DNA from 3 places in the Streptomyces subrutilus genome. Region 1 is predicted to be linked to each of the others. Evidence: riboswitches for the same ligand, from Rfam matches in the RefSeq annotation. Region 1 holds a riboswitch; each other region holds the start of a gene.
The links. Region 1 has a riboswitch for cobalamin ahead of metE (5-methyltetrahydropteroyltriglutamate--homocysteine S-methyltransferase). Riboswitches for the same ligand answer to the same signal wherever they lie in the genome.
Positions count from the first base shown of each region.

Region 2: another riboswitch for cobalamin. It lies ahead of CP968_RS11625 (ribonucleoside-diphosphate reductase subunit alpha); the one in region 1 lies ahead of metE (5-methyltetrahydropteroyltriglutamate--homocysteine S-methyltransferase).
Region 3: another riboswitch for cobalamin. It lies ahead of CP968_RS10390 (energy-coupling factor ABC transporter permease); the one in region 1 lies ahead of metE (5-methyltetrahydropteroyltriglutamate--homocysteine S-methyltransferase).

Region 1 is NZ_CP023701.1:6,663,460-6,673,801, forward strand. Features, by position in the region: gene CP968_RS29650 (acyl-CoA dehydrogenase family protein) at 1-826, shown strand, start outside; partial or broken gene CP968_RS35080 (DUF4430 domain-containing protein) at 917-1,033, opposite strand; gene metE (5-methyltetrahydropteroyltriglutamate--homocysteine S-methyltransferase) at 1,259-3,577, opposite strand; cobalamin riboswitch at 3,744-3,966, opposite strand; gene CP968_RS29665 (oxygenase MpaB family protein) at 4,309-5,382, shown strand; gene CP968_RS29670 (serine/threonine-protein kinase) at 5,364-7,523, shown strand; gene CP968_RS29675 (nitroreductase family deazaflavin-dependent oxidoreductase) at 7,567-8,016, opposite strand; gene CP968_RS29680 (TspO/MBR family protein) at 8,240-8,737, shown strand; gene CP968_RS29685 (PRC-barrel domain containing protein) at 8,851-9,219, shown strand; gene CP968_RS29690 (isochorismatase family protein) at 9,180-9,647, opposite strand; gene CP968_RS29695 (serine hydrolase domain-containing protein) at 9,941-10,342, opposite strand, start outside.
Region 2 is NZ_CP023701.1:2,732,572-2,742,913, reverse strand. Features, by position in the region: gene CP968_RS11655 (tetratricopeptide repeat protein) at 1-56, shown strand, start outside; gene def (peptide deformylase) at 138-776, shown strand; gene CP968_RS11645 (hypothetical protein) at 858-1,052, opposite strand; gene CP968_RS11640 (helix-turn-helix domain-containing protein) at 1,215-2,183, opposite strand; gene CP968_RS11635 (hypothetical protein) at 2,265-2,531, shown strand; gene CP968_RS11630 (ribonucleotide-diphosphate reductase subunit beta) at 2,528-3,544, opposite strand; gene CP968_RS11625 (ribonucleoside-diphosphate reductase subunit alpha) at 3,544-5,940, opposite strand; cobalamin riboswitch at 6,106-6,239, opposite strand; gene CP968_RS11620 (GNAT family N-acetyltransferase) at 6,281-6,778, opposite strand; gene CP968_RS11615 (CstA-like transporter-associated (seleno)protein) at 6,872-7,060, opposite strand; gene CP968_RS11610 (carbon starvation CstA family protein) at 7,126-9,345, opposite strand; gene CP968_RS11605 (GntR family transcriptional regulator) at 9,523-10,287, opposite strand.
Region 3 is NZ_CP023701.1:2,443,992-2,454,333, forward strand. Features, by position in the region: gene glyA (serine hydroxymethyltransferase) at 1-113, shown strand, start outside; gene CP968_RS10380 (L-serine ammonia-lyase) at 436-1,818, shown strand; gene CP968_RS10385 (SsgA family sporulation/cell division regulator) at 1,976-2,383, shown strand; cobalamin riboswitch at 2,445-2,639, shown strand; gene CP968_RS10390 (energy-coupling factor ABC transporter permease) at 2,669-3,364, shown strand; gene CP968_RS10395 (energy-coupling factor ABC transporter substrate-binding protein) at 3,364-3,702, shown strand; gene cbiQ (cobalt ECF transporter T component CbiQ) at 3,706-4,455, shown strand; gene CP968_RS10405 (energy-coupling factor ABC transporter ATP-binding protein) at 4,452-5,309, shown strand; gene CP968_RS10410 (PadR family transcriptional regulator) at 5,372-5,941, shown strand; gene CP968_RS10415 (EF-hand domain-containing protein) at 5,987-6,199, opposite strand; gene CP968_RS10420 (tRNA-dependent cyclodipeptide synthase) at 6,454-7,239, shown strand; gene CP968_RS10425 (YncE family protein) at 7,206-8,393, opposite strand; gene CP968_RS10430 (polysaccharide deacetylase family protein) at 8,390-9,181, opposite strand; gene CP968_RS10435 (ATP-binding protein) at 9,545-10,069, opposite strand; gene CP968_RS10440 (enoyl-CoA hydratase/isomerase family protein) at 10,313-10,342, opposite strand, start outside.

The DNA of each region.
Region 1 (10,342 bases):
CGCCATCGGCTACAGCGAGCCGGACGCGGGCACCGACCTGGCGGCCCTCGCCTGCCGCGCGGTCCGCGAGGGCGACGAGGACACCGGCACCTACGTGGTCAACGGCCAGAAGATATGGACGACCAACGGCGACACCGCCGACTGGGTCTGGCTCGCCGTCCGCACCGACCCGGCCGCCCCCGCCCACAAGGGCATCACCATGCTGCTCGTGCCGACGTCCGACCCCGGCTACTCGTACACCCTGATCAACACGCTCGCCTCGCACGACACCACGGCCAGCTACTACGAGGACATCCGGGTCCCCGCGAGTCGCCGCGTCGGCGCGGAGAACAAGGGCTGGCGCCTGATCACCAACCAGCTCAACCACGAACGCGTCACCCTCGCCGCCCACGGCACCATGGCCATCCGCGCCCTCCACGACGTCCAACGCTGGGCCGCCGGCACCAGGCTGGCGGACGGCCGCCGCGTCATCGACCTCGCCTGGGTCCGCGGCCGCCTCGCCCGCACGCACGTCCGGCTCGACGCGATGAAACTGCTCAACTGGCAGATGGTCAACGCCGTCCAGGCCGGCACCCTCACCCCCCAGGACGCCTCCGCGGTCAAGGTGTACGGCTCCGAGGCCCGCCGGGACGCCTACGCCTGGCTCATGGAGGTCGTCGGCGCGGCGGGCTCCCTCAAGGACGGCTCGGCCGGCGCGGTCCTCCACGGCGAACTGGAACGCGGCTACCGCAGCGCGGTGATCTTCACCTTCGGCGGCGGCAACAACGAGATCCAGCGCGAGATCATCTCCTGGATCGGCCTGGGCATGCCCCGCGTCCGCCGCTGACCGGCCCGGCCCGGCCCGGGCCGCCCGACGGCGCCGCCGGCCGGTCGCCCGGCCCGCGGCACCCGGGCGCCGCACGGATCTGCGGACGGATCAGAAGGAGGTCCAGGTGAAGGCCGCCCGGTCACCCGCGTTCAGCTTGAACCGGCAGCCGCCGACCGGGGTGGGCGTCCCGTTCACCGAGACGCTCCAGTACGCCGAACCGCCGCCGGGGCGGGCGGGCCCGGGGCCGGTGGCTTCGCGCTGCGGACCGTGACCGTGGGAGGCAGTGCGCGTCGCACCCGGGTTCTCCGACTCACGGCCCGGACGGGCCGTTCACGGTTGCAGGTCAGCGCCGGATTCACATGGGCTTCCCCCGGCTGTGCGCGCATTCGGTGGTGTGCCCCGGCCCGTGGGGGCCGGGGCAGCTCGCATCGTACGGGCTGTCAACTTCCCTCAGGCAGAGGTGATTTCGGCGCGCACCGTACGGGCCGCGCTGACGAGGTTCACCAGCGAGGCCCGGGTCTCGGGCCAGCCGCGGGTCTTCAGGCCGCAGTCCGGGTTCACCCACAGGCGTTCGGCCGGGATGGCCTCCAGCCCCTTGCGGAGCAGGGCCGCGGCCTCCTCGGCGGACGGGATCCGCGGGGAGTGGATGTCCCACACGCCCGGACCCACCTCGCGCGGGTACCCGGCGCCCGCCAGCTCGTCGGCCACCTGCATGTGCGAGCGGGCGGCCTCCAGGCTGATGACGTCGGCGTCGAGGTCGTCGATGGCGCGGAGGATGTCGCCGAACTCGGCGTAGCACATGTGCGTGTGGATCTGGGTCTGCGGCCGCACCCCGGAGGTCGTGAGGCGGAAGGCCTCGGTGGCCCAGGCGAGGTAGCCGGCGTGGCCGGCGGCGCGCAGCGGGAGCGTCTCGCGCAGGGCGGGTTCGTCGACCTGGATGACCGCCGTGCCGGCGGCCTCCAGGTCGCCCACCTCGTCGCGCAGCGCGAGCGCCACCTGCCGCGCGGTGTCGCCGAGGGGCTGGTCGTCCCGGACGAAGGACCAGGCGAGCATGGTGACCGGGCCGGTCAGCATGCCCTTGACCGGCAGGGCCGTCTGCGCCTGGGCGTAGGCCGTCCAGCGCACCGTCATCGGCTCGGGGCGCGAGATGTCACCGGCCAGGACCGGCGGGCGGACGTAGCGCGTGCCGTACGACTGGACCCAGCCGTGCCGGGTCGCGAGGTAGCCGGTCAGCTGCTCGGCGAAGTACTGCACCATGTCGTTGCGTTCGGGCTCGCCGTGCACGAGCACGTCGATGCCGCTCTTCTCCTGGAAGGCCAGGACCTCGCGGATCTCGTCCTCGATGCGCTCCTCGTACCCGGCCGTGTCGATGCGTCCGGCCCGCAGATCGGCGCGTGCCGTGCGCAGTTCGGTGGTCTGCGGGAACGAGCCGATGGTCGTCGTGGGCAGCAGCGGGAGCCCCAGGTGGGCCCGCTGGGCGGCGGCCCGCTCGGGGTAGGGCTGGGCCCGGCGGGTGTCGCCCGCGGTGACGGCCGCGGCGCGGGCCCGTACGGCGGGGTCGTTGGTGATGGCCGAGCCGGTCCGGGAGGCCAGGTCGGCCCGGTTGGCGGCGAGTTCGGCGGCGATGGCGCCGGTGCCCTGGGCCAGCCCGCGCGCGAGCGTGGTGATCTCGGCGGTCTTCTGCCGGGCGAAGGCGAGCCAGCGGCGGATCTGCGGGTCGACGTCCCGCTCGGCGGAGGCGTCCAGCGGGACGTGCAGCAGCGAGCAGGACGCGGCCACGTCCACCCGGTCGGCGAGGCCGAGCAGGGTGCCCAGGGTGGTCAGCGACTTCTGGTAGTCGTTGATCCAGATGTTGCGGCCGTTGACGATGCCGGCGACGAGCCGCTTGCCGGGCAGTCCGCCGACCGCCGCCAGGTCCGCCAGGTTCGCCGCGGCGGCCTCGGTGAAGTCCAGCGCCAGCCCCTCCACCGGCGCCTTCGCCAGCACCGGCAGGGCCTCGCCGAGCCGGTCGAAGTAGGAGGCGACGAGCAGCTTGGGACGGTCGGTGAGGGCGCCGAGCTCCCGGTAGGCGCGGGCGGCGGCGTTCAGTTCGGCCGGGGTGCGGTCCTGGACCAGCGCCGGCTCGTCGAGCTGCACCCACCGGGCTCCGGCGGCGCGCAGGGCGGCCAGCACCTCGGCGTAGACGGGCAGCAGCCGGTCGAGCAGGGTGAGCGGCACGAAGTCGTCCGCGACGCCCGGAGCGGGCTTGGCCAGCAGCAGGTAGGTCAGGGGCCCCACCAGGACGGGCCGGGCGGTGTGCCCCAGTGCGAGGGCCTCCGTCAGCTCGGCGACCTGCTTGCCGGGGTCGGCGGTGAAGACGGTGTCGGGGCCGAGCTCGGGCACCAGGTAGTGGTAGTTGGTGTCGAACCACTTGGTCATCTCCAGCGGCGCCACGTCCTGGGTGCCGCGGGCCATCGCGAAGTAGCCGTCCAGCGGGTCCGCCTCGACCGCGGCGCGGTGGCGGGCGGGCAGGGCGCCGACCATGACGCTGGTGTCCAGGACGTGGTCGTAGTACGAGAAGTCGCCGGTCGGGACCTCGTGGATGCCGGCGTCGGCGAGCTGGCGCCAGTTGCCGCGGCGCAGCTCCCGGGCGGTCTCCCGGAGGGCGTCCGCGTCGACGCGGCCCTTCCAGTAGCCCTCGACGGCCTTCTTGAGCTCGCGGTTGCGGCCCTGGCGGGGGTAACCGTGGACGGTGGCGCGGGCGGCCGTGGCTGCGGACTCGGTTGTCACGTGACTCTCCTTCGCGAGCGTGCGTGTCGTGAGACAGCCCGGAACCGCGGGGGAGGGGTGACGTGCCGGACGGTCGCCGCCGCCGCGTACGGGGTACGCGCGGACACTCCGCCTGACATCTGCGCCGACCCGCCCACGAGGTCACCGGGATCACCGCACGCGAACGGACGCGTGCGGGCAACGGGCAGGTCTTCGGACTCGCGGGCTCGCCTGCCGGTCTCCCGGCGGGCACCTACTGGCCGTCGCTTCCCAGACCCGTACGGGCCCAGTGCGTATGACGGCGGTCGTTCCCGCTCACCGCTGCGGGGCAGTCCCGGATTCCCACCGGGTTCCCTCTTACGACGCATCCCGCCTGGCGGACGGGGCGAACCAGCTGCAGGGGCAGCGTAGGCCCCCGCGGTCGAGAACGGCCGGAGATTCCCACATCGCGGACCGTGAACTGAGACACGTGGGACGGGTGGTGTCGTTGGGGCGGGGCTCACGGGGTGCGGACCGCAGTGCGCAACGGTGTGGGGAACGGGGTGCGGAGGCGGCCTCGGCGGCGCGCGGTCCCCCCCCCCGGGACCCCGTGCGCGCGGTCGCGGCCTTCCGGGCGCCCTCCGGGCCTTCCGGGCGCGGCACCGGGCTCCCGCGCGCCCGCGCGAAGCCGGAACCGCCGCGGGCCTGCCGTGCGCGGGCGCGCGTCGGTAGCCTGGAAGGTCCGGGTGCGCCCGCGACAGGGAGGTACGGCGATGGGTACGGACCGAGGCACCCCCTCACACGGCACCCCGTCGACCGGAGGAGCACCGGACTCCGCCGGACCGACGCACCCCGCACCGGGTCCGGAGGCCGCCGCGGCGTGCCCGGCGCCCGGTGCGCGAACCACCGCGACGCGCCCCGCGCCCGGCCCCGATCCGGGGCTGTACGGGCCGGATTCCGTCACCTGGCAGTGCCACGGCGACCCGGTGATGTGGATCGCCGGGGTCCGCGCGCTCTACCTCCAGGCCCTGCACCCGCGCGCCGTGCGCGGCGTCATGGAGAACAGCGACTTCCGTGCCGACGCCTGGGGCCGCCTGCTGCGCACCGCCGACTTCGTCGGCACCCTCACCTACGGCACCACCGACGCCGCCGAACGCGCCGGCGCCCGCGTCCGGGCCATCCACCGCCGACTCTCCGCCACCGACCCGCGGACGGGCCTCCGGTTCCCCGTCGACGACCCCGAGCTGCTGCTGTGGGTCCACTGCGCGCAGATCGACAGCTTCCTGCACGTCCTGCGCCGCTCCGGCGTCCCGCTGACCCCCGCCCAGGCCGACCGCTACGTGGACGAGAACCGTGCCAACGCCCGCCTCGTGGGCCTGGACCCGGCCGCCGTCCCCGCCGGTACGGCGGCCCTGGCCGCGTACTTCGACGCGGTCCGCCCCGTCCTCGCCGCCGGTGCGGACGCGCACGCCGTGGACGACTTCCTCCGCAGCCCGCCGATCCACCCCCTCCTCGTCCCTGGCCGAAACCTGCTGTGGCGTCCGCTCGCCGGCCTCGCCTACGCGAGCCTGCCCGGCTGGGCCCACCGGTTGTACGGCCGCCCCGCTCCGGCCCCGCGGAGCACCACCCGTCGCCTGCGTCTCACAGGTCACGCCTTGCGCAGTATTCCCGCAGGTTTGCGCTGGCAGTTGCCACCGGGCCACATCGTGAGAGCGATGCGTCGCCTGGGCCCCGGGAGTCGCCCCTCCCCGTACACACTGCGTACATCAGCGGCCATACTGGACGGGCCGGGGAGGGCGTGGCACAACGACGGGGGCGACTTCAAGACATGGCGGAGTCCAGACTGATCCAGGGCCGGTACCGGTCGCTCGATCTGATCGGGCGCGGCGGCATGGGCGAGGTGTGGCGCGCCCGCGACGAGTCGCTGGGCCGGCAGGTCGCCGTGAAGTGCCTGAAACCGATCGGCGCCGAACAGGACGCCCACTTCACCCAAGTCCTGCGCGAGCGGTTCCGGCGCGAGGCGCGCGTCGCGGCGGCCCTGCAGCACCGGGGCGTCACGGTCGTGCACGACTTCGGCGACGACAGCGCCACCGGGGGCTGCCTCTACCTCGTCATGGAGCTGCTCGAAGGCCGCAACCTCAGCCAGCTGCTGGAGGACAACGAGGCCCGCCCGCTCCCCGTCGAGGTGGTGCTCGACATCGCCGAGCAGATGGCCGCCGCCCTCGGCTACACCCACGACCAGGGCGTGGTCCACCGCGACCTGAAGCCGGCCAACATCATGCGGCTCACCGACGGCACGGTGAAGATCTGCGACTTCGGCATCGCCCGGCTCGCCCACGACATCGGATTCACCGCCAAGCTCACCGGCGGCGGCATGGCGATGGGCACCCCGCACTACATGTCGCCCGAGCAGATCGCGGGAGGGGAGGTCGACCACCGCAGCGACCTCTACTCCCTCGGCTGCGTCCTCTACGAGATCGCGACCGGGGCCCCGCCCTTCGACCTCGGCGACTCCTGGTCGGTGCTGGTCGGCCACCGCGACACCGCGCCCGTGCCGCCGCGCGAGCACCGGCCCGAGCTGCCCGAGTACTTCGATCGGGTGGTCCTGGACCTGCTCGCCAAGCATCCCGAGGACCGGCCGGGCGACGCCCGCCACCTGCACCGCCGCCTCGTCGAGGCCCGCGGCGGGGCCCACGGCGGGCCGCCCGGAGCCCGGGCGCCGCTCCCCGAGTGGGCCCGGGACATGACCGCCGGCCGCAAGGCCGGCATCGAAGCCCGCCCCGCGAGCGGCGCCTGGGCCGTCCTCACCGGCTCCTGGACGGCCCCGCGCACCTCCGACCGCCCGTCCTCCGACCGCCCGGACCACGGCACCGCGACCGGGGCCGCCGTCGCGGCCGCCTCCCTGCCGTGGCCCCAGGCGGGTGCCGACGCCGTCCCCGGCGGCCCGCGCCGCCCCGCGCCCGCCGAGGACCCGCGACTCACCGCGGAGTACGGCGTCCCGCGCCTCCCCGGCCCGCGCGAGACCGGCCCCGACGCCCTCGCCGCGGGCCACACCCGGGCCTTCGCGCTCAGCCGGGCCGGCCGTCCCGAGGCGGCGCTCGCCATGTACACATCCGTGGCCGAGGGTCGGGCGCGGGTCCTCGGCCCGGACCACCCCGACACCCTCGCCGCGCGCCAGGAGACGGCGTACGAGCTGGGCCGGCTCGGCCGCCACCACGAGGCGCACGCGATCTACCGCGCCGTGCTCCTCGCCCGCGAGCGCACCACCGGCCCCCGCCACCCCGACGCCCTGCGCTGCCGGCACAACCTGGCCTGCGCCCTGGGCGCGCTGGGCCGGTTCGCGGAGGCCCACACGGCCGCCGCCGAGGTCGCCGCCGACCGGACCGCCGTCCTGGGCGCCGAGCACCCCGACACCCTGCTGACCCGCTACGAGGAGGCGTACGCCCTCGGTCGCCTGGACCGCTGGCAGGAGGCCCTGTCCGGCTTCCGCGAGGTGGCCGCCGTACGGGAGCGCGTCCTCGGCCGGGACCACCCCGACACCCTGGCCGCCCGGTACGAGACCGGCATCGCACTCGGCCGCACCGGCAACAGCGCCCAGGCCCTCGACCTGTTCCGGGCCCTGGTCCGCGACCGCACCCGCGCCTACGGCGCCACCGACCCCGAGACCCTCCGCGCCCGGCACGTGCTGGGGGTCAACCTGGGCCGGCTGGAGCGCTGGGAGGAGGCGGTGGCCGAGGCCCGCCAGGTGGGTGCGCTCCGGGCCCGGTTCCTGGGCGCCGAGCACCCGGACACCCTGATCAGCCGGCGGGAACTCGCCGCCGGCCTCGGCCGGCTGGGCCGCTGGGAGGAGGCGCTGCCCGTCTACCGGGACCTCGCGGGCATCCGGGAACGGGCCCAGGGGGACGCGCACCCGGACACCGCCCTGGCCCACGCCGACGAGGCGCACTGCCTGGAGCGACTCGGCCGGGTGTGCCACCGGGAGCCGTGACCCCGAAAGCGCCCCGGCCCGGGCCCCGCCTCCCCGGACCGCGCTACGCGAGGGGTTCGATGACCACGATCGGGATCTCGCGGTCCGTCTTCGTCTGGTACTCGTCGTACGCGGGCCAGTGCCCGACCATCACCGGCCAGTACGCGGCACGCTCCTCGGGCGTCGCCGTGCGCGCCACGCCCTGGATGACCTCCGGACCGACCTGGATGCGGACCTCGGGGTGCTCGGTGAGGTTCCGGTACCAGAGCGGGTGCGCGGAGTCGCCGCCCTTGGAGGCGACGATCAGGTAGCGGCCGTCGGCCTCCCCGTAGATGAGCGGGGTGCGCACGGGCTCGCCGGAGACCCGGCCCACCGTGGTGAGCAGGAGGGTCTGGGTGCCGTTCCAGCGGTGGCCCTCGGCGCCGTTCGAGCCCGCGTACAGCTTCACGTGGTCCAGCTGCCACGTGCCCTCCCGCGGGTCGTTCGGGTGGTCCCAGTCGATGTCCTTCGTCATGGGGATCGGCCTTCCTTCGTGTCCTTCGTGCCTCTTGCGGGAACGCTCAACGATCCTTGCCAACGGCTCTTCCTGCCCGCAGCCACGCCGTCCATGCCCCGGCGCCGCACCGCGGGCGCATCCGCGCCGCCCCCCGCCGGGGAAGAGCAGGAGGACGGCGGCCCGCGCCCGCGGCCACCGCCCGGCCCTCGAACCCGGACCCGCCACCCAGGGAGCGGTACCCATGCCTTCCGACACCACGGTCCCCCTGCCGCGGCGCCCCGTCCCGCTGCTGCTGGTCCTCCTCGCCGTCAGCTACGCCGTCGCCGCGCTCGGCGGCCTCGCCGCCGCCGACGCGGGAGAGGTCTACGCCTCCCTCAGGCTCCCCGGATGGGCGCCGCCGGGCTGGGTCTTCGGGCCCGTCTGGACCGTGCTGTACGGCACCCTCGCCGTCGCGGCCTGGCTCGTGCTGCTGCGCGGGACGGCCGCGGCCCGCCGGCCCGCCCTGGTGTGGTGGGCCGCCCAGCTCCTGCTGAACCTGCTGTGGACGCCGCTGTTCTTCGGCGCCGGGGCGTACGGGTGGGCCCTGGTGGACATCGTGCTGCTGCTCGCCGCCGTGGTCGGCACGGTCGCCGCCTTCGCCCGTGCCCACCGACCCGCCGCCTGGCTCCTGGTCCCGTACCTGCTGTGGGTGGCGTTCGCGACGGCGCTGAACGGCGCCGTCCTGGTCCTCGGCGGCTGAGCGGGGCGCGGACGGGGGCGCATGTTCGGCGGGCGCGGGGGCAGTGGGCTGTCCAGGAGGCAGCGCCGGCCGGCGGTGCCGGGACGACCTGCGAAGCCGAGGAGCGACCGACCGTGAACGACACCATGTGGGCCTACCGGACCGGCATCATCGACCCCACGGGGGAGGACCTGATCGGTTTCTCGGTGGAAGCCGTAGACGGCGGCATCGGCAAGGTGGACAAGCACTCCGTGGACGTCTCCGACGCCTACCTCGTCGTCGACACCGGGGTGTGGATCTTCGGCAAGGAGGTCATGCTCCCGGCGGGCACCGTCACGGGCATCGACCGCGAGGCCCGTACGGTCTACGTGGACCGCACCAAGGAGCAGATCAAGTCGGCCCCCGAGTTCCACCGCGCGCACCACCTGGGTGACCCCGACTACCGCAACGAGATCAGCAAGTACTACGGCGGCATGGGCCCGCTGGGCGGCCCGCTGGTCTGAGGACCCGTCGGGCCGGCCGTCCGAGGCCCGTCCGACGGACCACCCGTCCGCCGGGTCCCGGGACAGTGCTCCGCCCGGCCCGTCGTCGCCACCGGCCCGGCCAGCACCCTGGTGTCCACGCCCCGCTCGCGCAGCCGCTCGTCGAGGCCGGTGCGGTGGAAGGCGCCGATGTCCGCTCGCCGACCTCGATGCCGCCGGGCCGCGCGAGACGTCGGCGAGCCCGCTGCCCGGGCGCCGTGCGGCGGTGCCGGGTGCTCGACGCGGACCAGGACCACGGGCTCGCCCGCGGCGCGGAACGCCTCCGCCAGCCGGCCGCACCGTGCGAGCACCTCGTCCCCCGAGTGCGGGGCGAGCGGCAGGGCGATGACGCGCGGCATCTGGTCGATCGGCACGAGGGCGCGGGTCGCGCGGGTCGTCGTGGACGGCACGCCTGGACCGCATGGCCCGGCTGCTGGGCCGCGACTGGCAGCGGCCCGACCGGGCGCTCGAACTCCAACTCGCCTTGCGCATCGCCCGGGTGGCGCGGGCCGCGGGGAGCGCCCCCGGCCGGCGCGCCCTAGGCCGTCTCTTTCGGATCGTGCCGGGCCCGCGGCGTCTGGCACCGTGCCTGGCCGCACTGCCGAGGCGACCACGTACGTCCCGTACGCGAGCGCCCCGGCAGCACGCCCAGGCACGGCACCAGACGCCGCGGGCTCGGCCGACAAGATCCGAAAGAGACGACCTAGTCGGCCGAGCGGGTCCAGCCGATGGGGTCCAGGCGGGCGGCGTCCGCGGGGCGGTCGTCGGAGAAGAGCAGGCGGCCCGGTTCGGACACGCGGACGACGTCGACGTAGACCCCCCGGCCCACGTAGCGGCCGGTCGCGGCGTGGCGGAAGCGGAGCCGGACCTCGCGGCCGGCCCAGGCCGCCGTCAGCGGCGCTTCGAGGCGGTGCCACACCCGTCCCGACCAGCCGCCCGCGCAGCCGCGCGGCCACTGCTCGGGGGTACCGCCGGTGGACCGGACGGTGCTGAACGGCAGGGGCCGCCAGGTCTCTCCGTCGGCCGACGCCTCCAGGTGGAACGCGCCCGCGCCGGGGACGGTGTCCCACCACACCGCGCAGCGCAGCCGGGCGGCGGCGCCGGC
Region 2 (10,342 bases), 3.9 Mb from region 1:
GGGTCGCGGACAGTCCGGGCAGCCGTGAGTGGCGGGATCTCGAAGAAGTCTGCTGAGTCGTGCCCGTAGGCTGTACGGGCACATCGGTGGCCGTCGGCTGCCGCCGGTGACGGACTTACGGAAGGCGTACGGCGGACATGGCGCAGCAGGAGAACGAGGTTGTCGAGGCCGTGGCGAACGACGGGTACGTCGTGGACACCGAGGACTGCGCGGAGCGCGAGCTCGCCCACCGCGAGCGTGGCACCGCCCGTCCCATCACGGTGGTCGGCAACCCGGTCCTGCACCGGGAGTGCAAGGACGTCACCGAGTTCGGCGACGAGCTGGCGCGGCTGATCGACGACATGTTCGCCAGCCAGAAGGCCGCCGAGGGCGTGGGCCTGGCCGCGAACCAGATCGGTGTGGACGCCAAGGTCTTCGTCTACGACTGCCCCGACGACGACGGCAACCGGCACACCGGTGTCGTGGTCAACCCGAAGCTCGTCGAGCTGCCGGCCGGCACCCGCGTCCTGGACGACTCGAACGAGGGCTGCCTGTCCGTGCCGACGGCGTACGCCTCGCTGGCGCGCCCGGACTACGCCGAGGTGACCGGCCAGGACGCGCAGGGCAACCCGATCAAGGTGCGCGGCACCGGCTACTTCGCCCGCTGCCTCCAGCACGAGACCGACCACCTGTACGGGTACCTGTACATCGACCGGCTCTCGAAGCGGGACCGCAAGGACGCGCTGCGGCAGATGGAAGAGGGCACCCCGCGCTACGAGACCGTCCCGAACGCGTAGCGGCCCCGGTCACCACGGCACGCGGCGGGGCCCCGCTCCGATCCGGAGCGGGGCCCCGCCGCGTGCCGTGGACGGCGCCGGCTACTTCCGGACGAAACCCCAGCCGCTGTCGGGGGGAGCGACCCCCCAGCCGCTGTCCGCCGGCGGCTGCGCGGAGCGGGCCGGAGCGGGCGCGGCGAACCCCCAGCCGCTGTCCGCGGAGGCGGCGCCGGTCGCGCCCCCGACGAGCAGCGCGGCGAACGCGGCGGCGGTGAGGATGCGGGCGGTGCGGGACATACAGGCCCCCCTGGGCTGTGGTGGTGAGGCGCGGGGCCCGAGTGCGGTGCGGGCTTCCTGGGCCAGGCCCGTTCACCGTACGTCATCGTCCGGCTACCCAGGCGACGGGTTCGGGACAAGTGTTCCCCGTCTTTCGGCCAGGCCCAGATCCGGTCACCGCGGTCAGGCGACGGCCTGCGGCCCCCGGAACGCGCGCCGGAAGGCGTTCGGGGTGGTGCCCAGGGCGCGCAGGAAGTGGTGGCGCAGCGCGGCCGCGTTGCCGAAGCCGCAGCGGCCCGCGATGGCGTCGACCGTCTCGTCCGTGGCCTCCAGCAGCTCCTGGGCCAGCAGGACCCGCTGGCGCAGCACCCACTGGTACGGGGTGGTCCCGGTCTCCTGGAGGAAGCGGCGGGCGAAGGTCCGGGGGGACATGTGGGCGCGCTCCGCGAGCTGCTCGACGGTGATCTCCCCGTCGAGGTGGCGGGCCATCCATCCGATCACCGCGCCGACCGTGTCGCAGGAGGTGCGCGGCAGCGGCCGCCGGATGTACTGGGCCTGGCCGCCGTCCCGGTGCGGGGGCACGACCATCCGCCGGGCGATCGTGTTGGCCACCTCGGCGCCCTGCTCCTGGCGGACCACGTGCAGGCAGGCGTCGATGCCGGAGGCGGTGCCGGCGGAGGTGACCACCGGGCCCTCGTCCACGTACAGCACGTCGGGGTCGACCCGGGCCCGCGGGAAGCGGCGGGCCAGCGCGGGGGCGTGCATCCAGTGGGTGGTGCAGCGCCGGTCGTCGAGCAGGCCCGCCGCGCCCAGCACGAACGCCCCGCTGCACACGCTGAGCACCCGTGCCCCGCGGTCCACGGCCCGGTGCAGGGAGGCCAGCAGGGCGGCCGGGTAGTCGCGGACGGGGGCCTCGCGGTCGGCCGGCAGGCAGATCAGGTCCGCCTCCTCCAGCCGGTCGGGGCCGTGGGGGAGGGTGAGGCCGTAGTGGCCGTCGCCGACCGCGAGCGGGTTGTCCTCCGCCGCGCAGACGGCGAAGTCGTAGACGGGCAGGCCCACCGCGCTCCGGTCGACCCCGAAGACCTCGCAGAAGATGCCCAGTTCGAAGGGGGCGACCCCGTTGGCCACGGCCACGGCCACGTTGTTCAGCATGACCCCAGTGTGGCAGTAATTCGTAGATCCATGACGGTCCTGCCACTGTCGGGTGGGATCCGCCCCGGCGAGGGTGGAGCCGTGAACACGCTCCTGAACCTCCTCACCGTCCTCGCCCTGGCCGCACCGCTCCTCGCCCCGGCCCTGTACGGAGCCCTGCGCGAGCGCCGGATCGACCGGCAGCTCGCCGCCGCGGCCCGCGGCGAGCCGGCGGCCCCGGGGCGGGGCCCCGCACCGGCCGCGGACCGGTCCCCACAGCGCGGCGGCGCCCGGTCCGCCGCGCGGCACCGGGGCCACACGGCGCACCGGGCGCCGACGTCCGCAAGAGCGGGGGAGCGGGCGGCCTAGAAGTCCTCGTCCAGGTCGACCGTGCCCTCGACCGCGACCTGGTAGGCCGACGGGCGCCGCTCGAAGAAGTTCGTCAGCTCCTGGACGCCCTGCAGCTCCATGAAGGAGAACGGGTTCTGCGAGCCGTACACCGGCGGGAAGCCCAGACGCACCAGGCGCTGGTCCGCGACGCACTCCAGGTACTCGCGCATCGACTCGGTGTTCATGCCCGGCAGGCCGTCACCGCACAGGTCGCGCCCGAACTGCAGCTCCGCCTCCACGGCCTCCTTCAGCATGTCGGTGACCTGCTGCCGCAGGGCGTCGTCGAAGAGCTCCGGCTCCTCCTTGCGGACCGTGTCCACGACCTCGAACGCGAAGTTCATGTGCATGGTCTCGTCACGGAACACCCAGTTCGTGCCGGTGGCCAGACCGTGCAGCAGGCCGCGCGAACGGAACCAGTACACGTACGCGAAGGCGCCGTAGAAGAACAGGCCCTCGATGCACGCCGCGAAGCAGATCAGGTTCAGCAGGAAGCGGCGCCGGTCGGCGGCCGTCTCCAGCCGGTCGATCTTCTCGACCGAGTCCATCCACCGGAAGCAGAACTGCGCCTTCTCGCGGATCGACGGGATCTCCTCGACCGCGTCGAAGGCCGCCGCGCGGTCGTCCGGGTCGGGCAGGTAGGTGTCGAGCAGCGTCAGGTAGAACTGGACGTGCACGGCCTCCTCGAACAGCTGGCGCGACAGGTACAGGCGCGCCTCCGGGGAGTTGACGTGCTTGTAGAGCGTCAGCACCAGGTTGTTCGAGACGATCGAGTCACCCGTCGCGAAGAACGCCACGAGCCGGCCGATCATGTGCTGCTCGGAGGGGGTCAGCTTCGCCAGGTCGGCGACGTCCGAGTGGAGGTCGACCTCCTCCACCGTCCACGTGTTCTTGATCGCGTCGCGGTAGCGCTCGTAGAAGTCCGGGTAGCGCATCGGACGGAGCGTGAGCTCGAAGCCCGGGTCCAGGAGGTTCTTGGTGTCGTTGGAGCTCATTACTGGCAGGCCTCGCAGGACTCGGGGTTCTCAAGGGAGCAGGCGAGCGCGTCCGCGTCGGCCGCGGCCTGCGGGAGCGCCACCGGGGTGGTGGCCTGCGCGGCGCGGGCGATCTTCGTCGCCGGGCGCGAGCGCAGGTAGTAGGTGGTCTTCAGGCCCTGCTTCCAGGCGTACGCGTACATCGAGCTGAGCTTGCCGATGGTGGGCGTCTCCAGGAACAGGTTCAGCGACTGCGACTGGTCGAGGTAGGGGGTGCGGGCCGCCGCCATGTCGATCAGACCGCGCTGCGGGATCTCCCACGCCGTGCGGTACAGCTCGCGCACCTCGGCCGGGATCCAGCCGAAGCCCTGCACGGACCCGCTGGCCTCGCGCAGCGCCTCGCGGCTCTGGGCGTCCCATACGCCGAGCCGCTTCAGCTCGTCCACCAGGTACGCGTTGACCTGGAGGAACTCGCCGCTGAGCGTCTCGCGCTTGAACAGGTTGGAGACCTGCGGCTCGATGCACTCGTACACGCCCGCGATCGAGGCGATCGTCGCCGTCGGCGCGATGGCCAGCAGCAGCGAGTTGCGCATGCCGGTCGCGGCGATCCGGGCGCGCAGCGCGTCCCAGCGCTCGGGCCAGTTCCGCTCCACGTCGTAGTGGTCGGGGTGCAGGACGCCGCGCGCGGTCCGGGTCTGCTCCCAGGCCGGCAGCGGGCCGTTCTTCTCGGCGAGGTCGCAGGAGGCCTCGTACGCGGCGAGCATGATCCGCTCGGAGAGCTTCGTGGACAGGGCCTTCGCCTCGGGGGAGTCGAACGGCAGCTTCAGCTTGAAGAAGACGTCCTGGAGGCCCATCGCGCCCAGACCCACCGGACGCCAGCGGGCGTTGGAGCGGCCGGCCTGCTCGGTCGGGTAGAAGTTGATGTCCACCACGCGGTCGAGGAAGGTCACGGCGGTGCGGACGGTCTCGTCCAGCCGCTCCCAGTCGATGTCGCCCGTCTCCGTCAGGACGAACGCGCCCAGGTTGACCGAGCCGAGGTTGCAGACGGCCGTCTCGCCGTCGTCGGTGACCTCGATGATCTCGGTGCACAGGTTGGACGAGTGCACGACCGTGCCCGGCTCGGCGGTCTGGTTCGCGGTGCGGTTGGACGCGTCCTTGAAGGTCATCCAGCCCTGGCCGGTCTGCGCGAGGGTGCGCATCATCCGGCCGTACAGCTCGCGGGCGGGCATGGTCTTGCGGGCCAGGCCGTCCGCCTCGGCCTTGCGGTAGGCGGCGTCGAACTCCTCGCCCCACAGGTCCACCAGCTCCGGGACCTCGGCGGGGGAGAAGAGCGACCACGGGGCGTCGGCGTTGACGCGGCGCATGAACTCGTCCGGCACCCAGTGCGCGAGGTTCAGGTTGTGCGTGCGGCGCTGGTCCTCGCCGGTGTTGTCGCGCAGCTCCAGGAACTCCTCGATGTCCGCGTGCCAGGTCTCCAGGTAGACGGCGGCGGCGCCCTTGCGGCGGCCCCCCTGGTTCACGGCGGCGACGGAGGCGTCGAGGGTCTTCAGGAACGGCACGATGCCGTTGGAGTGGCCGTTGGTGCCGCGGATCAGCGAACCGCGGGCGCGGATGCGCGAGTACGAGAGGCCGATGCCGCCGGCGTGCTTCGACAGCCGCGCGACCTGGTGGTAGCGGTCGTAGATCGAGTCGAGCTCGTCCAGCGGGGAGTCCAGCAGGTAGCAGGAGGACATCTGCGGGTGCCGGGTGCCGGAGTTGAAGAGGGTGGGGGAGGACGGCAGGTAGTCGAGGCGGCTCATCAGCCGGTACAGCGAGGCCACTTCCTCGACGGCGCGCACGCTGTCGTCCTCCGCGAGACCGCAGGCCACGCGCAGCATGAAGAACTGCGGGGTCTCCACGACCTGGCGGGTGATCGGGTGGCGCAGCAGGTAGCGGCTGTGCAGGGTCCGCAGGCCGAAGAAGCCGAAGCGGTCGTCGGCGCCCTCGGCGAGCGCCAGCTCGACCAGCGAGTCCAGGCGGGCCGCGTGCGCCGCCACGAAGGCGGCGGTGCGGTCGGCGATCAGGCCCTCGCGGTGACCGACGGCGACGGAGGCGGAGAAGGAGGTGGCGCCCTGGCCGGCGGCCTCCTCGGCCACGGCCAGCGTCAGCAGCCGGGCCGCGAGCCGGGAGTAGGCCGGGTCCTCGGAGATCAGCCCGGCGGCCGCCTCGGTGGCCAGGCCGCGCAGCTCCGCCTCGTCCGCGACGGAGCTGCGGCCGCGCAGCGCGGCGGCGGCGACCCGGCCCGGGTCGGTGTCCGGCAGGTCGGCCGTCAGCTCGGTGAGGGTGCGCAGGATCGCGGCCCCGGGACCTTCGCCCGGTCCCGTGAGGACCGTGGACGGAACGGACTCGGCGCGCGGTGCGGAAGGCGCGATGGTCACGGCGGGAGCTCTCCCTCGCTCGGCCCGGTCTTCGGCGGGGCGGGGTGCGAGGGGCGCACGCGGGGATGCGCACGCGCACACCCCGACAGGGTGGGCGGTACGTGCACCGCATGGCGTCCACCGGCCCAACCGCGAGGCCCGGACGTATCGGCACCCGGTTCGGTCGAGCCGGGTGCGCTGTCGGCAGGTCCTCGGACTTGCGGATGCACCGATGGGTGCATTTCATACCGTTGCGGGACAGTTCCGGATTCACACCGGATTCCCCTGCGGCGACAGCAGCCCTGAGCATACATGTGGGGGCGCCTCTCTGTGGAAGCCCCCACATGTAGTGTCGGCGCGGCTACAGGTTCAGCCGGTACGTGAGCAGCAGGAGGTCGTCGATCGGCGCCCAGTCCCGCTCCGGAGTACGGGTGAAGCCCAGCCGGACGTAGATCCGGTGGGCCCCTTCCATGCCCTGCTGGGTGGACAGCACCACCGCCTCCACCCCCTCGATCGCCCGCGCCCGTTCCAGGCAGGCGCGCACGAGCGCCTCGCCCGCGCCCTGCCCGCGCGCCTCCCGGGCCACGGCCAGCATCCGGAACTCGGCCTCGCCCGGCCCGGCTATGTCGGCGAGCGGGCTGCCGGGCGCGGCGAAGGTCACGCCGCCCAGCAGGCGGCCCCCGAGTTCGGCGACGAGCACCTCGGCCCGGGCGGCGCGGCCGGCGACGTCCCGCAGCGTGTGGAGGTAGGGGTCGCCGTCGCCGAAGTCCAGGTGCCCGTCGGAGAGGTAGGCCCCCGCCGTGATCTCGCCCAGCTCCGCGTAGTCGGCGGGCAGCGCCGTCCTGATCGTGATGTCCATGGCACCGAGTGTGCCGGAGGACCGAACGGCCCCGGACCCGGGTGCGCCGAAGGGCCCCGCCGGGAGGGGCGGGGCCCTTCGGTACGCGGCCGCTCAGCAGCAGCGGAACCCCTCGCGGGGATCGGCCTCCCGGGCATCCGTGCGGGCCCGCTCGAAGGCGCGGCGGGTGGGGACCTCGGCGTCCGGGTCGTGCGCGCGGGCGTGGGCGACGTACCGGTCGTAGGCGGCCTCCCCGGAGAACTCCCGCACGTAGAACCGCGCCCGCGCCAGGGCCCGGCGCAGCCGTCCGGGGGCGGGTCCCGCGCACCCGGACGGGGCCGGCCCCGCGGCGCCGGCCGCCGAGCGGTTCACGCGACCGGCTCCTTGGCGCGGCCGCCGCCCGAGTCGAGGCCGGCCGCGGCCAGCTCGGCCCGCTCCTCGGCGGTGGCGATCAGCCCGGCGGGTGCGACGATCTTCGACTCGGACCACGGGACCTCGGAGAGCTTCACGGACTCCGGGGCGGAGATGGCCTTGAAGCAGGTCCGGGCCGCGTCCAGCAGCACGATCACGATCAGGACCGCGAACAGCACCGACAGCACGCCGTCCACCGTGGCGTTGGTGACCACGGTGTGCATCTCCGCCATGGACTTCGCGGGCGGCAGGACCTTCTCGGCGTCGATGCCGGCCTGGTACTTGTCGCGCTGTGCGAAGAAGCCGACCTTCACGTCGGAGGAGAAGATCTTCTGGTAGCTGGCGGTGAGCGTGACGGCCACGTCCCACGCCAGCGGGACGCCGGTCACCCAGGCCCACTTGAGCCGCCCGGACTTGACGAGCAGGGTGGTGCAGACGGCCAGGGCGACCGCGGCGAGCAGCTGGTTCGCGATGCCGAACAGCGGGAAGAGCTGGTTGATGCCGCCCAGCGGGTCCTTGACGCCGACCCACAGGAAGTAGCCCCAGCCGCCGACGACGACCGCGCTCGCCAGCCAGACGCCGGGCTTCCAGCTGACGTCCTTGAAGGACTTGTGCACGTTGCCGAGGGTGTCCTGGAGCATGAACCGCCCGACGCGGGTGCCCGCGTCGACGGTGGTCAGGATGAAGAGGGCCTCGAACATGATGGCGAAGTGGTACCAGAAGGCCTTCATGCCGGCGCCGCCGATGACGGCCGAGAAGATCTCCGACATTCCGAGCGCGAAGGTCGGCGCGCCGCCCGTACGGGACAGCAGGCTGGCCTCCTCCACGTCCTTCGCGGCCTGCGCGAGGGCGTCGGGGCTGATGGCGAAGCCGAACCCGGTCACGGCCTGCGAGGCCGTCTCGACCGTGGTGCCGATGACGCCGGGGGGCGAGTTGACGGCGAAGAAGAGGCCGGGCTCGATGATGCAGGCCGCGATCATCGCCATGATCGCGACGAAGGACTCGGTGAGCATGGCACCGTAGCCGATGACCCTGACCTGGGTCTCCTTCTGGATCATCTTCGGGGTGGTGCCCGAGGAGACCAGCGAGTGGAAGCCGGACAGGGCGCCGCACGCGATGGTGATGAAGACGAAGGGGAACATCGAGCCGGCGAAGACCGGACCGTCGCCCCGGGTGGCGAACTCGGTGACCGCGGGCATCTTCAGGGTCGGCATCGCGATCACGACGCCGACGGCGAGCAGGGCGATCGTGCCCACCTTCATGAAGGTCGACAGGTAGTCGCGGGGCGCGAGCAGCATCCACACCGGCAGCACCGAGGCGACGAATCCGTACGCGACCATCCAGACGACCAGCGTCTCCTTCTCCAGCGTGAAGGTGCCGGCCAGCGAGGACTCGGCGACCCAGCCGCCCGCGACGATGGCGAGCAGCAGCAGCGCGACGCCGATCACCGAGACCTCGGTGACCCGGCCCGGCCGCAGCACGCGCAGGTAGAAGCCCATGAACAGGGCGATCGGGATGGTCATGCCGATGGAGAAGACGCCCCAGGGGGAGTGGGCGAGGGCGTTGACGATGACCAGCGCCAGCACCGCCAGCAGAATGATCATGATGGCGAACACGGCGACGAGGGCGGCGGCTCCGCCCACGGGGCCGATCTCGTCCCGCGCCATCTGCCCGAGCGAGCGCCCGTCGCGCCGGGTCGAGAAGAAGAGGGTGACCATGTCCTGGACGGCGCCCGCGAAGATGACGCCGGCGACGATCCAGATGGTGCCCGGCAGGTAGCCCATCTGTGCGGCGAGCACGGGGCCGACGAGCGGGCCGGCGCCGGCCACGGCGGCGAAGTGGTGGCCGAACAGGACGCGGCGGTCGGTCGGGTGGAAGTCGACACCGTTGTCAAGCCGCTCGGCGGGGGTGGCCCGGGTCTTGTCCACCTTCAGCACGCGGTGCGCGATGAACCGCGCGTAGAAGCGGTAGCCGATGGCGTACGAGCCGAGGGCGGCGGCGAGCAGCCAGGCCGCCGAGATCTCCTCGCCGCGGGAGAGGGCCAGGACGCCCCAGCCGAGTGCGCCGACGAGACCGACGAGCACCCACACGGCGATGGACCTGGGGGAAGGCGGGCCCTGCGTCGCGTCCGGGCCTGCCGCGTCCCGCTCTGTACCTGTTGCTTCCGGTTTCGCCATGATTCTCGTCCCGTCGTCGATCATCTGCGTAAGCGCAGGGAATCTACGGGGGATTGCCCGGTCCGCGTAAGACCCCGTCCGCATACCGGTACGTCGCGTCCGCCCGGCGGGGTGCCGATCGTCCCGATGGTCCCGGTGTGGTCCCGGACCGGCTCCGCCGCCGGTCCCGGACCGCCGTCAGACCGCGGGGCGCTTGAGGCGCGCGACGAACTTGTAGCGGTCGCCGCGGTACACCGAACGCACCCACTCGACCGGCTCCCCGTCGGCGTCCAGCGAGTGCCGGGAGAGCATCAGCATCGGCAGCCCGACGTCGGTGCCGAGCAGGCCGGCCTCGCGCGGGGTGGCGAGGGAGGTCTCGATGGTCTCCTCCGCCTCGGCGAGCCGTACGTCGTACACCTCGGCGAGGGCCGTGTAGAGCGAGGTGTACTTGACCAGCGAACGGCGCAGCGCGGGGAAGCGTTTGGCCGAAAGGTGCGTGGTCTCGATGGCCATCGGTTCGCCGCTGGCCAGGCGCAGCCGCTCGATGCGCAGCACCCGCCCACCGGTGGTGATCTTGAGCAGCCCGGCCAGGGTGTCGTCGGCCGTCACGTATCCGATGTCCAGGAGCTGTGAGGTCGGCTCCAGGCCCTGCGCCCTCATGTCCTCGGTGTACGAGGAGAGTTGGAGCGGCTGGGAGACCTTGGGCTTGGCCACGAAGGTGCCCTTGCCCTGGATGCGTTCGAGGCGGCCCTCGACGACGAGCTCTTGGAGCGCCTGCCGGACGGTGGTCCGGGAGGTGTCGAATTCGGCCGCCAGGGTGCGCTCGGGCGGCACGGGCGTGCCCGGCGGTAGGGTCTCGGTCATGTCGAGCAAGTGCCGCTTGAGTCGGTAGTACTTGGGTACACGTGCCGTGCGGGTGGCCGCCCCGCCTTCCGGCTCCGTGATCGCCCCTTCGGTGGCCATCGCCGCCCGCCTTCCCGACTCCAGTTTCGCTGCCGTCACCGGCTCCTCCGATATG
Region 3 (10,342 bases), 4.2 Mb from region 1:
CCGAGGTCGCGGAGATCATCGCGGCCGCGCTGAAGCCGGAGTACGACAGCGAGGACCTGAAGGCGCGCGTCACCGCGCTCGCCGCGAAGTTCCCGCTGTACCCGTCGCTCTAGGCGCGTTCCGCAAGGGCCCGGCCCGCTCCTGCGCGGGCCGGGCCCTTCGCATGGCCGCGCGGCGCCGCCCGGCCGCGGCCCCCGGCCGGTTCCGGGCCCTGCGGGCGTACGTACGGGGGCGGGAACGGGGCAGGCGTACGGGGAAGGGCGGTGCGGGCCCGCGGGCCGCCGCGCCCCGGCCGCGCCTGACGGCCATCTCGGCGCCCCGTCCGGCAGCCGGGCCGTTCACCGCGTCGCGTTAAGCTCGACTGCCGGACAAAATCCGACCAATCCGCCTCTCCTGCCCCTCCCACCCCACGAGCAGACAAGGGAGTCCGCCACCGTGGCCATCTCCGTCTTCGACCTCTTCTCCATCGGCATCGGTCCCTCCTCCTCCCACACCGTCGGCCCCATGCGGGCCGCGCGCATGTTCGTGACCCGCCTGAAGAAGGACGGCCTCCTCGCCCAGACCGCGTCGGTGCGCGCCGAGCTGTTCGGATCGCTCGGCGCGACCGGCCACGGCCACGGCACCCCCAAGGCGGTGCTCCTGGGCCTGGAGGGCCACTCGCCCCGCACGGTGAACGTGGAGACGGCCGACGCCGAGGTCGAGCGCATCCGGCAGAGCGGCCGGCTGCGCCTGATGGGCGCGGAGATAGGCGATGCGCACGAGATCGCCTTCGACGAGCCGAACCAGCTGATCCTGCACCGCCGGCGCTCGCTGCCGTACCACGCGAACGGCATGACCCTCTTCGCGTACGACACGGCGGGCACCCCGCTGCTGGAGAAGACCTACTACTCGGTCGGCGGCGGGTTCGTCGTGGACGAGGACGCGGTCGGCGAGGACCGGATCAAGCTCGACGACACCGTGCTGAAGTACCCCTTCCGCTCCGGTGACGAGATGCTCCGCCTCGCGAACGAGACCGGCCTGTCGATCTCCTCGCTGATGCTGGAGAACGAGAAGGCCTGGCGCACCGAGGAGGAGATCCGCGAGGGCCTGCTGGAGATCTGGCGCGTGATGCAGTCCTGCGTGGCGCGGGGCATGTCCCGCGAGGGCATCCTCCCCGGCGGCCTGCGGGTCAAGCGCCGGGCCGCGTCGACGGCGCGGCAGCTGCGCACCGAGGGCGACCCGATGCTGCACCGCAGCGAGTGGGCGACGATCTACGCGATGGCGGTCAACGAGGAGAACGCGGCGGGCGGGCGGGTCGTGACGGCGCCGACCAACGGCGCGGCCGGGGTCCTGCCCGCGGTCCTGCACTACTACATGAACTTCGTGCCGGGCGCGGACGAGGACGGCGTGGTCCGCTTCCTCCTCGCGGCGGGCGCGATCGGCATGCTGTTCAAGGAGAACGCCTCGATCTCGGGCGCCGAGGTCGGCTGCCAGGGCGAGGTCGGTTCGGCCTGCTCGATGGCGGCGGGGGCCTTGGCCGAGGTGCTCGGCGGCACTCCGGAGCAGGTGGAGAACGCGGCGGAGATCGGCATGGAGCACAACCTGGGCCTGACCTGCGACCCGGTCGGCGGCCTGGTCCAGATCCCGTGCATCGAGCGCAACGGCATGGCCGCGGTGAAGGCGGTCACGGCGGCGAAGATGGCGATGCGGGGCGACGGCTCGCACAAGGTCTCCCTGGACAAGGTCATCAAGACCATGAAGGAGACCGGCGCGGACATGAAGGTCAAGTACAAGGAGACCGCCCGCGGCGGCCTCGCGGTCAACGTCATCGAGTGCTGACCCGGCGCCGCCGCGGCCGAGAGGGGCCCAGCGGCCCTGGGGGACGGGACCTTCGGCAGGGGGGCCGGGGGTCGCGGCGGGGTTAGGTTGCCCGGAGGGCGGAGAACCGCGGAACGGCCCGCGGGGCACGCGCATGCCGGCAGAGAGGCGCACTCCCTTGGTCACCACCGAACACCGCGTCCTCCCGCTGCGGCTGGAGGCCTCCCCGGTCGCCGTCACGCTGCGGGGGGTCTTCGCCTACCGCTGCGACCGGCCGTACGAAGTGTCCGTGGACCTGCACGGCGGCGGCCGGTACCTGGCGCGCTGGGTCTTCGCCCGCGACCTGCTGCTCGACGGGGAGTCCCGGGCCACCGGCGAGGGCGACCTCCGGGTGTGGCCGTGCTGGGAGGGCAGCGAGCCGCGCGTCTTCCTCGCCTTCAGCAACGGCGAGCACGGCGCGGTGGTGTCCGCCCGCGCCAAGGACGTGCGCGAACTGTGCCGCCGGCTGACCCTGCTGGTCCCGCGCGGCCAGGAGCACCGGCAGTACGACCTCGACGCGGAGCTCAGCGCGCTGCTGCCGGGCTGAGCGCGGACCCGGGCGGACGGCGGGTGCACCGGGGCGGGTTGGTGGAGGCCCGCACGGCCGACTAGGGTCATCGGGCCTTGGTGTTCGGGAAACCGGTGGGAAACCGGTGCGGCCCTCGCCACTGTGATCGGGAAGTCCGGCGCCACTCCTACGGGAAGCCACTGGGACCACGCGGGAGACCGCTCGGCCCCGGGAAGGCGGAGTCCGGGCATCAGTACCCGTGAGCCAGGAGACCGGCCGGGGCGCGTTGTCCATCCACGAGGTGCTGGAGAGGTCTCCCCACTCATGCATATCGCCGAGGGGTTCCTGCCCCCTTTGCACGCGGTCGCCTGGGGCGCCGCGTCCGCTCCCTTCGTCGTCCACGGCGTCCGGGCCCTGACCCGCGAGGTCAAGGCCAATCCGGAGAGCACCCTGCTCCTCGGTGCGTCCGGAGCGTTCACATTCGTCCTGTCCGCCCTGAAAATACCCTCGGTGACGGGAAGTTGCTCCCATCCCACCGGTACGGGGCTCGGGGCCATCCTCTTCCGGCCGCCGATCATGGCGGTGCTCGGCACGATCACCCTGCTGTTCCAGGCGCTGCTGCTGGCGCACGGCGGGCTGACCACGCTCGGCGCCAACGTCTTCTCCATGGCGATCGCCGGCCCGTGGGCGGGGTACGGCGTCTACCTCCTGCTCCGGCGGACCGGGGCGCCGCTGATGGTCTCCGTGTTCTTCGGGGCCTTCTTCGCCGACCTGGTGACCTACTGCGTGACCTCCGTGCAGCTGGCGCTGGCCTTTCCCGACCAGGCCACCGGGTTCACGGGCGCGCTCGTGAAGTTCGGTGAGATCTTCGCCCTCACGCAGATCCCGCTGGCGGTGAGCGAGGGGCTGCTGACCGTCCTGGTGATGCGGCTGCTCATGCAGTCGAGCCGGTCGGACCTGGTCCGGCTCGGCGTCGCGAAGCTCACCCGGCGCACGGCGAAGCAGGAGGCGGCGCTCTGATGACGCGGAACGCGAAGATCAACACCCTGCTGCTGCTCCTGGTGGCGGCGCTGGCCGTCCTCCCGCTGGCCCTGGGCATGGGCGACGGCAAGGAGGAGCCGTTCGCGGGCGCCGACGCGCAGGCGGAGTCGGCCATCACCGAGCTGAAGCCGGACTACGAGCCCTGGTTCTCGCCCCTGTACGAACCGCCCTCCGGGGAGGTCGAGTCGGCCCTGTTCGCCTTGCAGGCGGCGCTGGGCGCGGGGGTGCTCGCGTACTACTTCGGCGTCCGCAAGGGCCGCCGCCAGGGTGCGGCGGCCGCGGCGGCCGCCACCGGTGACCGCGCCGTGGAGTCGTAGGCGGTGCTGCCGATCGACGCGGCGGCGCACGGCAGCCGCTGGCGCCGCCGCCATCCCCTGGAGAAGGCCCTGCTGGGGATCGGGCTGACGGTCACCGCGGTGTGCCTGCCGCCCTGGCCGGGCGGCCCGCTGGTCGCCGCCGCCACCCTCGCCGTGCTCCTGGGTCCCGCCGGGGTGCCGGGGCGGCAGTTGTGGCGGGCCTTCCGGATCCCGCTGGGCTTCTGCTTCACGGGGGCGCTGCCGCTGCTGTTCGCGGTGGGCGGTCCGGCCGGGCCGGTCGCACTGGCCCCCGACGGGCCGCGGCACGCGGGGGAACTGCTGCTGCGGACCTCGGCGGCCTCGCTGGGCGTGCTGCTGTTCGCGTTCACCACTCCCGTCTCGGACGTGCTGCCGCGTCTGGTGCGGGCCGGCGTCCCGGCGCCGGTGGTGGACGTGGCGCTGGTCATGTACCGGATCGGCTTCCTGCTGCTCGACTCGCTGACCCGGGTCCGCCAGGCCCAGGCGGCCCGTCTGGGGACCACCGGCCGGGCCGCGGCCTGGCGCTCGGTGGCCGGCCTCGCCGCGACCACGTTCGTCCGGGCCTTCGACCGCGCGGCCCGGCTCCAGTCGGGGCTGGCGGGTCGCGGCTACGACGGGGCGCTGCGGGTGCTCGTGCCCGAGGCGGCGCTGTCCTGGCGGTTCCTGACCGGGACCGCCGCCCTGCTGACGGCCCTCGTCGCCGCCACCCTCGTACTCAAGGAGCTGTACCTGTGAAGCCGTTGGAGAAGCCGCCGGGGACCACGCCGGCGGGCCCGCTGGTGGAGCTGGTGGGGGTCCGCTACGCGTACGAGGACGGCCCGGACGTCCTGTCCGGCGTGGACTTCGGGATCACCGGGGGCCGGGCGCTGGCCCTGCTCGGGCGCAACGGCAGCGGCAAGACCACGCTGATGCGGCTGCTGAGCGGGGGGCTGCGGCCCGCCGCCGGCGCGCTGCTGCTGGACGGTGCGCAGGTGTCGTACCGGCGTGCCGGGCTGACCCGGCTGCGCACGGCGGTGCAGCTGGTGGTCCAGGACCCCGACGACCAGCTGTTCGCGGCCTCGGTCGAACAGGACGTGTCGTTCGGCCCGATGAACCTGGGCCTGCCCGCCGACGAGGTCCGCGCCCGGGTCGCGGGGGCGCTCGCGGCCCTGGACATCACCGCGCTGCGGGACCGTCCGACGCACCTGCTCTCGTACGGTCAGCGCAAGCGCGCGGCCATCGCCGGGGCGGTGGCGATGGCCCCGCGGGTGCTGATCCTGGACGAGCCGACGGCCGGGCTGGACCCGGACGGCCAGGAGCGGCTGCTCGACGCGCTGGCGGGGCTGCGCGGCGCGGGGACCACGGTGGTGATGGCCACGCACGACGTGGACCTGGCGGTGCGCTGGGCCGACGACGCGGCGGTGCTGACCCCGGCGGGCATCCGCGTCGGCCCGGCGGTGGAGCTGTTGTCGGACCCGGAGCTGCTGGCCTCGGCCGGGCTGCGCCAGGCCTGGTCCCCGGCGGTGACGGCCTTCCTCCGGGCGCGCGGCCTGCTGGACCCGGCCGCCCCCGGTCCGAGGACCCCGGAGGCGCTGGGCGCCCTGCGGTAGCGCCGTGCGGTAGCGTCCCGCGGCGCCCGCCGCGCCGCCCGGGCCGTACCTAGGATGGCGCCATGTCGCTGCCGCACGCCATCCTCACCGCCCTGCTGGAGAAGCCCTCGTCCGGGCTGGAGCTGACCCGTCGCTTCGACCGGTCCATCGGGTACTTCTGGTCCGCGACTCACCAGCAGATCTACCGGGAGCTGGGCCGCCTGGAGGAGTCCGGGCTGATCCGGGCGCTGCCCGGCGAGGTGCCCGTGCGGGGCCAGAAGAAGGAGTACGAGGTGCTGCCCGCGGGGGGCGCGGAGCTCGCGCGGTGGGTCGCCGAGAGCCAGGACCCCAAGCCGATGCGCGACCCGCTGCTGCTGCGCATCCGCGCGGCGGGGGTGGTGGGGCCGCGGGGGCTCGGGCCCGAGCTGCGGCGCCATCTGGAGCTGCACCGCGAGCGGTTGGCGCGGTACGAGGCCATCGAGGAGCGGGACTTCCCGCCGGGCCGTGACGCCGTGGAGGACCGGCTGCGCCGGCTCGTGCTGCACGGCGGGATCGCGCTGGAGGGGTTCTGGCTGGCGTGGCTGGAGGAGGCGCTGGCGGAGGTCGGGACCATGGAGGGGGCGCAGGACGGCTCCGGCGGGCCCGGGGCGTGACGGCGCCCCCGCCCCCGGCAGGCGGGGCGGGGGCGCGGGCCGGGACTACTTGTTCAGGGCGCCCCAGAACTCGTCGAAGCTCAGCAGGCCGTCGGCGTTCGCGTCCTTGGACGCGAGGACGGCGTCCGCGACGGCGCCGGTGACGTACGCGTCGCCCATCGCCTTCATGGCCGCGCTGTACTCGTCGGCCGTGACGAAGCCGTCACCGTTCACGTCGAACTTGTCGAACGTCGCCCGTGCGCTCTCGATGTCAGCCACTGGGTCCACCCCTTCTTGGTGCTTGTTGACCGGCTCAGGGTAGCCGCCGTCCGCGGACGCCTTCGCCGGGGGTCCCGTTCGGGCGGCGGAAAGGAATTCACATCACCTTCGGACAACACGGAAGTGACAATTCCGGCCAAGAATTCCGGTCCGCTCCCGTCACGCTCCGGCATCACGGCACAACGTACGGGCATTGCCGCCACGCCAGGAGCGCAGGGCTCCCGGGACAAGCGGCGACAAGGGCGATCACACGGGTGACGATCACAGCCGACGCATCATGCGACGTTCTGCCCTTCACCCGTACCCGCCGCCGTGTCCGGGAAGACGGCTACCATGTGCTCATCGGGGTGAGCCCCGGAAACGGCTACGTCAGCTCCGAGCGCGGGGGACCTGACGATCCGTCCGCCGCGGGCCGCGCCGTGCGGCGACACATCCTGAAAGCCGTGGAGGAATCAGGCCCGCCCCAGGCGGAAATCCGCGTGGGGGCGCGTTCCGAGTTCCAGTCCGACCCCGTCCACCAACTTCTGCACCGCCGCGTGATGCATTTCCCGGATACCGGCGACGCATTCCGTGAGGGCTGTGTGGAGATGGCCCTGAACTTCGTCGGATCCAAGGTACCGGAAGGTGAATCCGTCACGGACGCGCAGTCGCGGGTCTGTTTCGATTACATGGCCGCCGAGGGCGGCCCGGCCGACCTGCGGGCCGGGTACGCCGACCCCTGCTCCGCGGCCCTGCGGCACTTCTGCCCGGCGTCGTCCCCGGGCCGGGCGCATGCGGAGATCGTGCTGGAGGTGCTGGTGGAACGGCTGCCGGGGCTGCGCTCGCGGCGCCGGCGGAGAACCTGGTGGGGCGCACGGGCTCCATCAAGCGGCTGCCACGGCGGCTGCCCGTCGCCTGGTGGCGGCGACGCCCGTCGGCGGACGGGCCCGAGCCGGTGCCCCGGGGGCCGTGGGAGCTCCCGGGGCACCGCCGTGCGCGCCGTGCGCGGGCGGCCGCGTACGGCCGGCTACCGGAAGATGCCGGTGTGCCCGAGCGAGTAGCGGCCGGGCTGCGGGTACACGGCGAGGCCGTGCGGGCCGCCTCCGACGGGAATGCGGGCGAGCTCCTTGCCGGTGGCCGTGTCGATGGCGTAGACCTCGGCGTCGTAGCGGCCCGACAACCACAGCACCTTGCCGTCGGCGGAGACGCCGCCCATGTCGGGGCTGCCGCCGTCCGGCAGTTCCCACTTCTTGGTCAGCTTGTTCTTCGGGAAGTCGAAGACCGAGACGGTGCCCTCGCCGCGGTTGGAGATGTACATCTCCTTGGAGTCGCGGCTCACGTACAGGCCGTGGCAGCCCTTTCCGGTCGGCAGGAGCTTGGGCGTCTCGAACTTGTCGCCGCCGAGCACCCACATGCCGTGCGCCATCATGTCGGCGACGTAGAAGGTCTTGCCGTCCGGGGAGACCTTGACGTCCTGCGGCATGGCGCCCTCGAACGGCAGTTTCTGCTGGCCGATGACCTCCATCTTCTCGGTGTCGACCTTGAGGAGTTCGCCGGAGAACTCGCAGCTCACGATGAAGTAGCGGCCGTCGGCGGAGAAGTCGGCGTGGTTGACGCCGAAGCAGCTCACCGGGACGGTCTTCACGCGGTCCATGGTGTGCGGATCGCGGAAGACGAGTTCCTTGTCCATCGAGGCCATGACGATCGCGTACTTGCCGTTCGGCGTGAAGTACAGGTTGTACGGGTCGTGCACCTCGACCGGCTTCCCCGCCTCGCCGGTGGCCGGGTTGATCGGGGTGAGCGTGTGGCCCCGGTTGTTGTTGACCCACAGGGTCTTCATGTCCCAGGAGGGCACCACGTGCTGGGGCTGGTTCCCGACCGGGATGGTGTCGACCACCTGGTACGTCGCGGGGTCGATGACGGACACCGTGTTGGAGGTGGTGTTCGGCACGTAGATGCGGGAGGGGAAGTCCTTGACGACCGGGGAGAGCTTGCCGGGCCGGTCCGCCGCGTAGACGTCGTTCGGGTCCAGGACGGGGGGCATGCCGGGCAGGCCGGGCGGGACGGCCGGAAGGGCCTTGACGGGCTTGGCCGGGCCCTTGGTGCCGAGTGCCTCGGCGGGCCCGTCGCCGGAGGATCCGCAGCCGGCCAGGGCGGCGAGGACCAGACCGGCCAGCAGCACGGTGGCCTTCCGGGGAAGGCGGGTGGTCGTCATGGGGTCAGCAGCTCCGTGGTGGTCACCGCGCGCAGCTTGCGCCGCGCGAGTTCTTCGAGGAGGGGAGGCATCGCGTCGACCGTGTCCGCGTAGCCGAAGTGCAGGCTCACCACCGATCCGCCGTGGATCGTCCCGGTGACGTTGCGGAGGACGGCCGCGGCGCCGGGCGAGGTGAAGTCAAGGGAGTCCACGTCGTACGACAGGACGTGCGGGTAGCCGGCCCGCTGGGCCAGCTTCTGGACGAGCGGGGAGGCGTTCTGGGTCTGGGAGGGCCGGAACCAGGTGCCGATGGAGCCGGTGAGGCGCTTGAGCCGCTGGGCGCAGCCGGTGATCTCGGCGTAGGCCTCGTCCTGCGGCATGTCGTTGATCGCGAGGTGGCGCTGGGTGTGGTTGCCGAGTTCGTGGCCGCCGTCCAGGACGCGGCGGGCCATGTCGGGGTGGTCGTCGAGCCAGGTCCCGATGGCCAGGACGGTGATCCGGGCGCCGCCGCGCTCGGCCTCCGCCAGCACCGACCGGGCGATGGCGGGGTCCCCGTTGCCGTGGAAGGTGAGGGCGACCCGGGGGCGGTCGCGGGGGCCGTGGCCGATCTCCACGGGCTGGCCGGCGAACCGGCGCGGTGCGGCGGCGGGGCGGGCCGGGGCGGAGGGCTTGCCGGGGCCCGGGGGCGGGGCGGAGGAGGAGGTGGGGGGCGCGGTGGCGGGGCGGCCCGATCCGCACGCGGTGGCGAGTCCGACCGCGGCGGCGGCACCTGCGCGCAGGGCCGCGCGGCGGCCTGGAGGTGAGAGCACTTGCCCATTTAAGGGGTGGATGGCCCGTTAGGTAATGATTGACCCAATTTGGGACGTCGCCTCAGGGGCCTTAGACGGCCCCCTGTCCGCCATGTGGTCAACGATTTACACACAGCGGTCGATACTTATTCATTGATTACGAGGTGAGTGGCCCACCTCACCTAGGATTTAGCTAGAAAGTCTTGGTATTTGCACACTTATGTCCGAGTGGGGACTTTTGGCGTTTGAGCCCTCGTCTGCCATAGTCGGAATCACGGCTTCCCGTTGACCCGAGCGAAGTCCGTCCGCCGAGGATCACACCCCCTTCGATCCTCGGCGCCCCCATGAAGCCCCCACACCGCCCACCACGGCGCGCCGGGGGCTTCAGGCGTTCTGGCGGTCGGCCACCCGCATCTCGAACCAGGTGATCTTGCCGCGCGGCAGCAGGTCCGCGCCCCAGCGGTCGGAGAGCTTGTCGACGAGGAAGAGGCCGCGGCCGGTGGTGTCCAGGTCGTGCACCGGCATCAGACAGGGCAGTCCGCGCGAGGGGTCGCGCAGCTCCACCCTGATCCAGCCGCGCCGCCGCAGCATGCGTAAGCCGAAGGAACGGGCCCCGGTGTGCCGGACCGCGTTGCCGACGAGCTCCGAGACGAGCAGGACGCTGTGCTCGGCGATCTGCGGCGACAGGCCCCAGAGGCGGACGACCACGTACCGCGTGAGTCGGCGGGCCTCGTGCGCCGACTGCGGCAGCGAGGGCAGCGTCACTTCGTCGTCAGCCGGATTCCCGTACAACTCCATTGCGCTGAGGCCCTGTTCGTCCTCAAGCGCCGTCGTGAGCCGCACGGCGGAAGCGCTGCTGCGCTGCCGCGGCTGTTCCACACCCTCCAGGCCCGCCATGCCCCCCATCATGGAGGGCCGAGCCGCCCCTCCGGGCCGTCCCCGGAAAAACACCCCTCAGAATAATGGATTCCACAGGGGTGTCCCGGCATATGCGTCCGGCAAGCGGACGACCGCGGCGGCCGCCCTGACCTGTACCGACGCGGCGCGTGGCGCGGCCCCCGGCGGACGGATCGTCAGGTCTCCTCAAGGCTGCCTTGGGGCCCGGCCGATCCACCCGCAGGGAGGACGGGCCCGCGGACGGCCGCCACGGGCTCAGAGGAACTTCGCCTTGCCCGGCCCCTC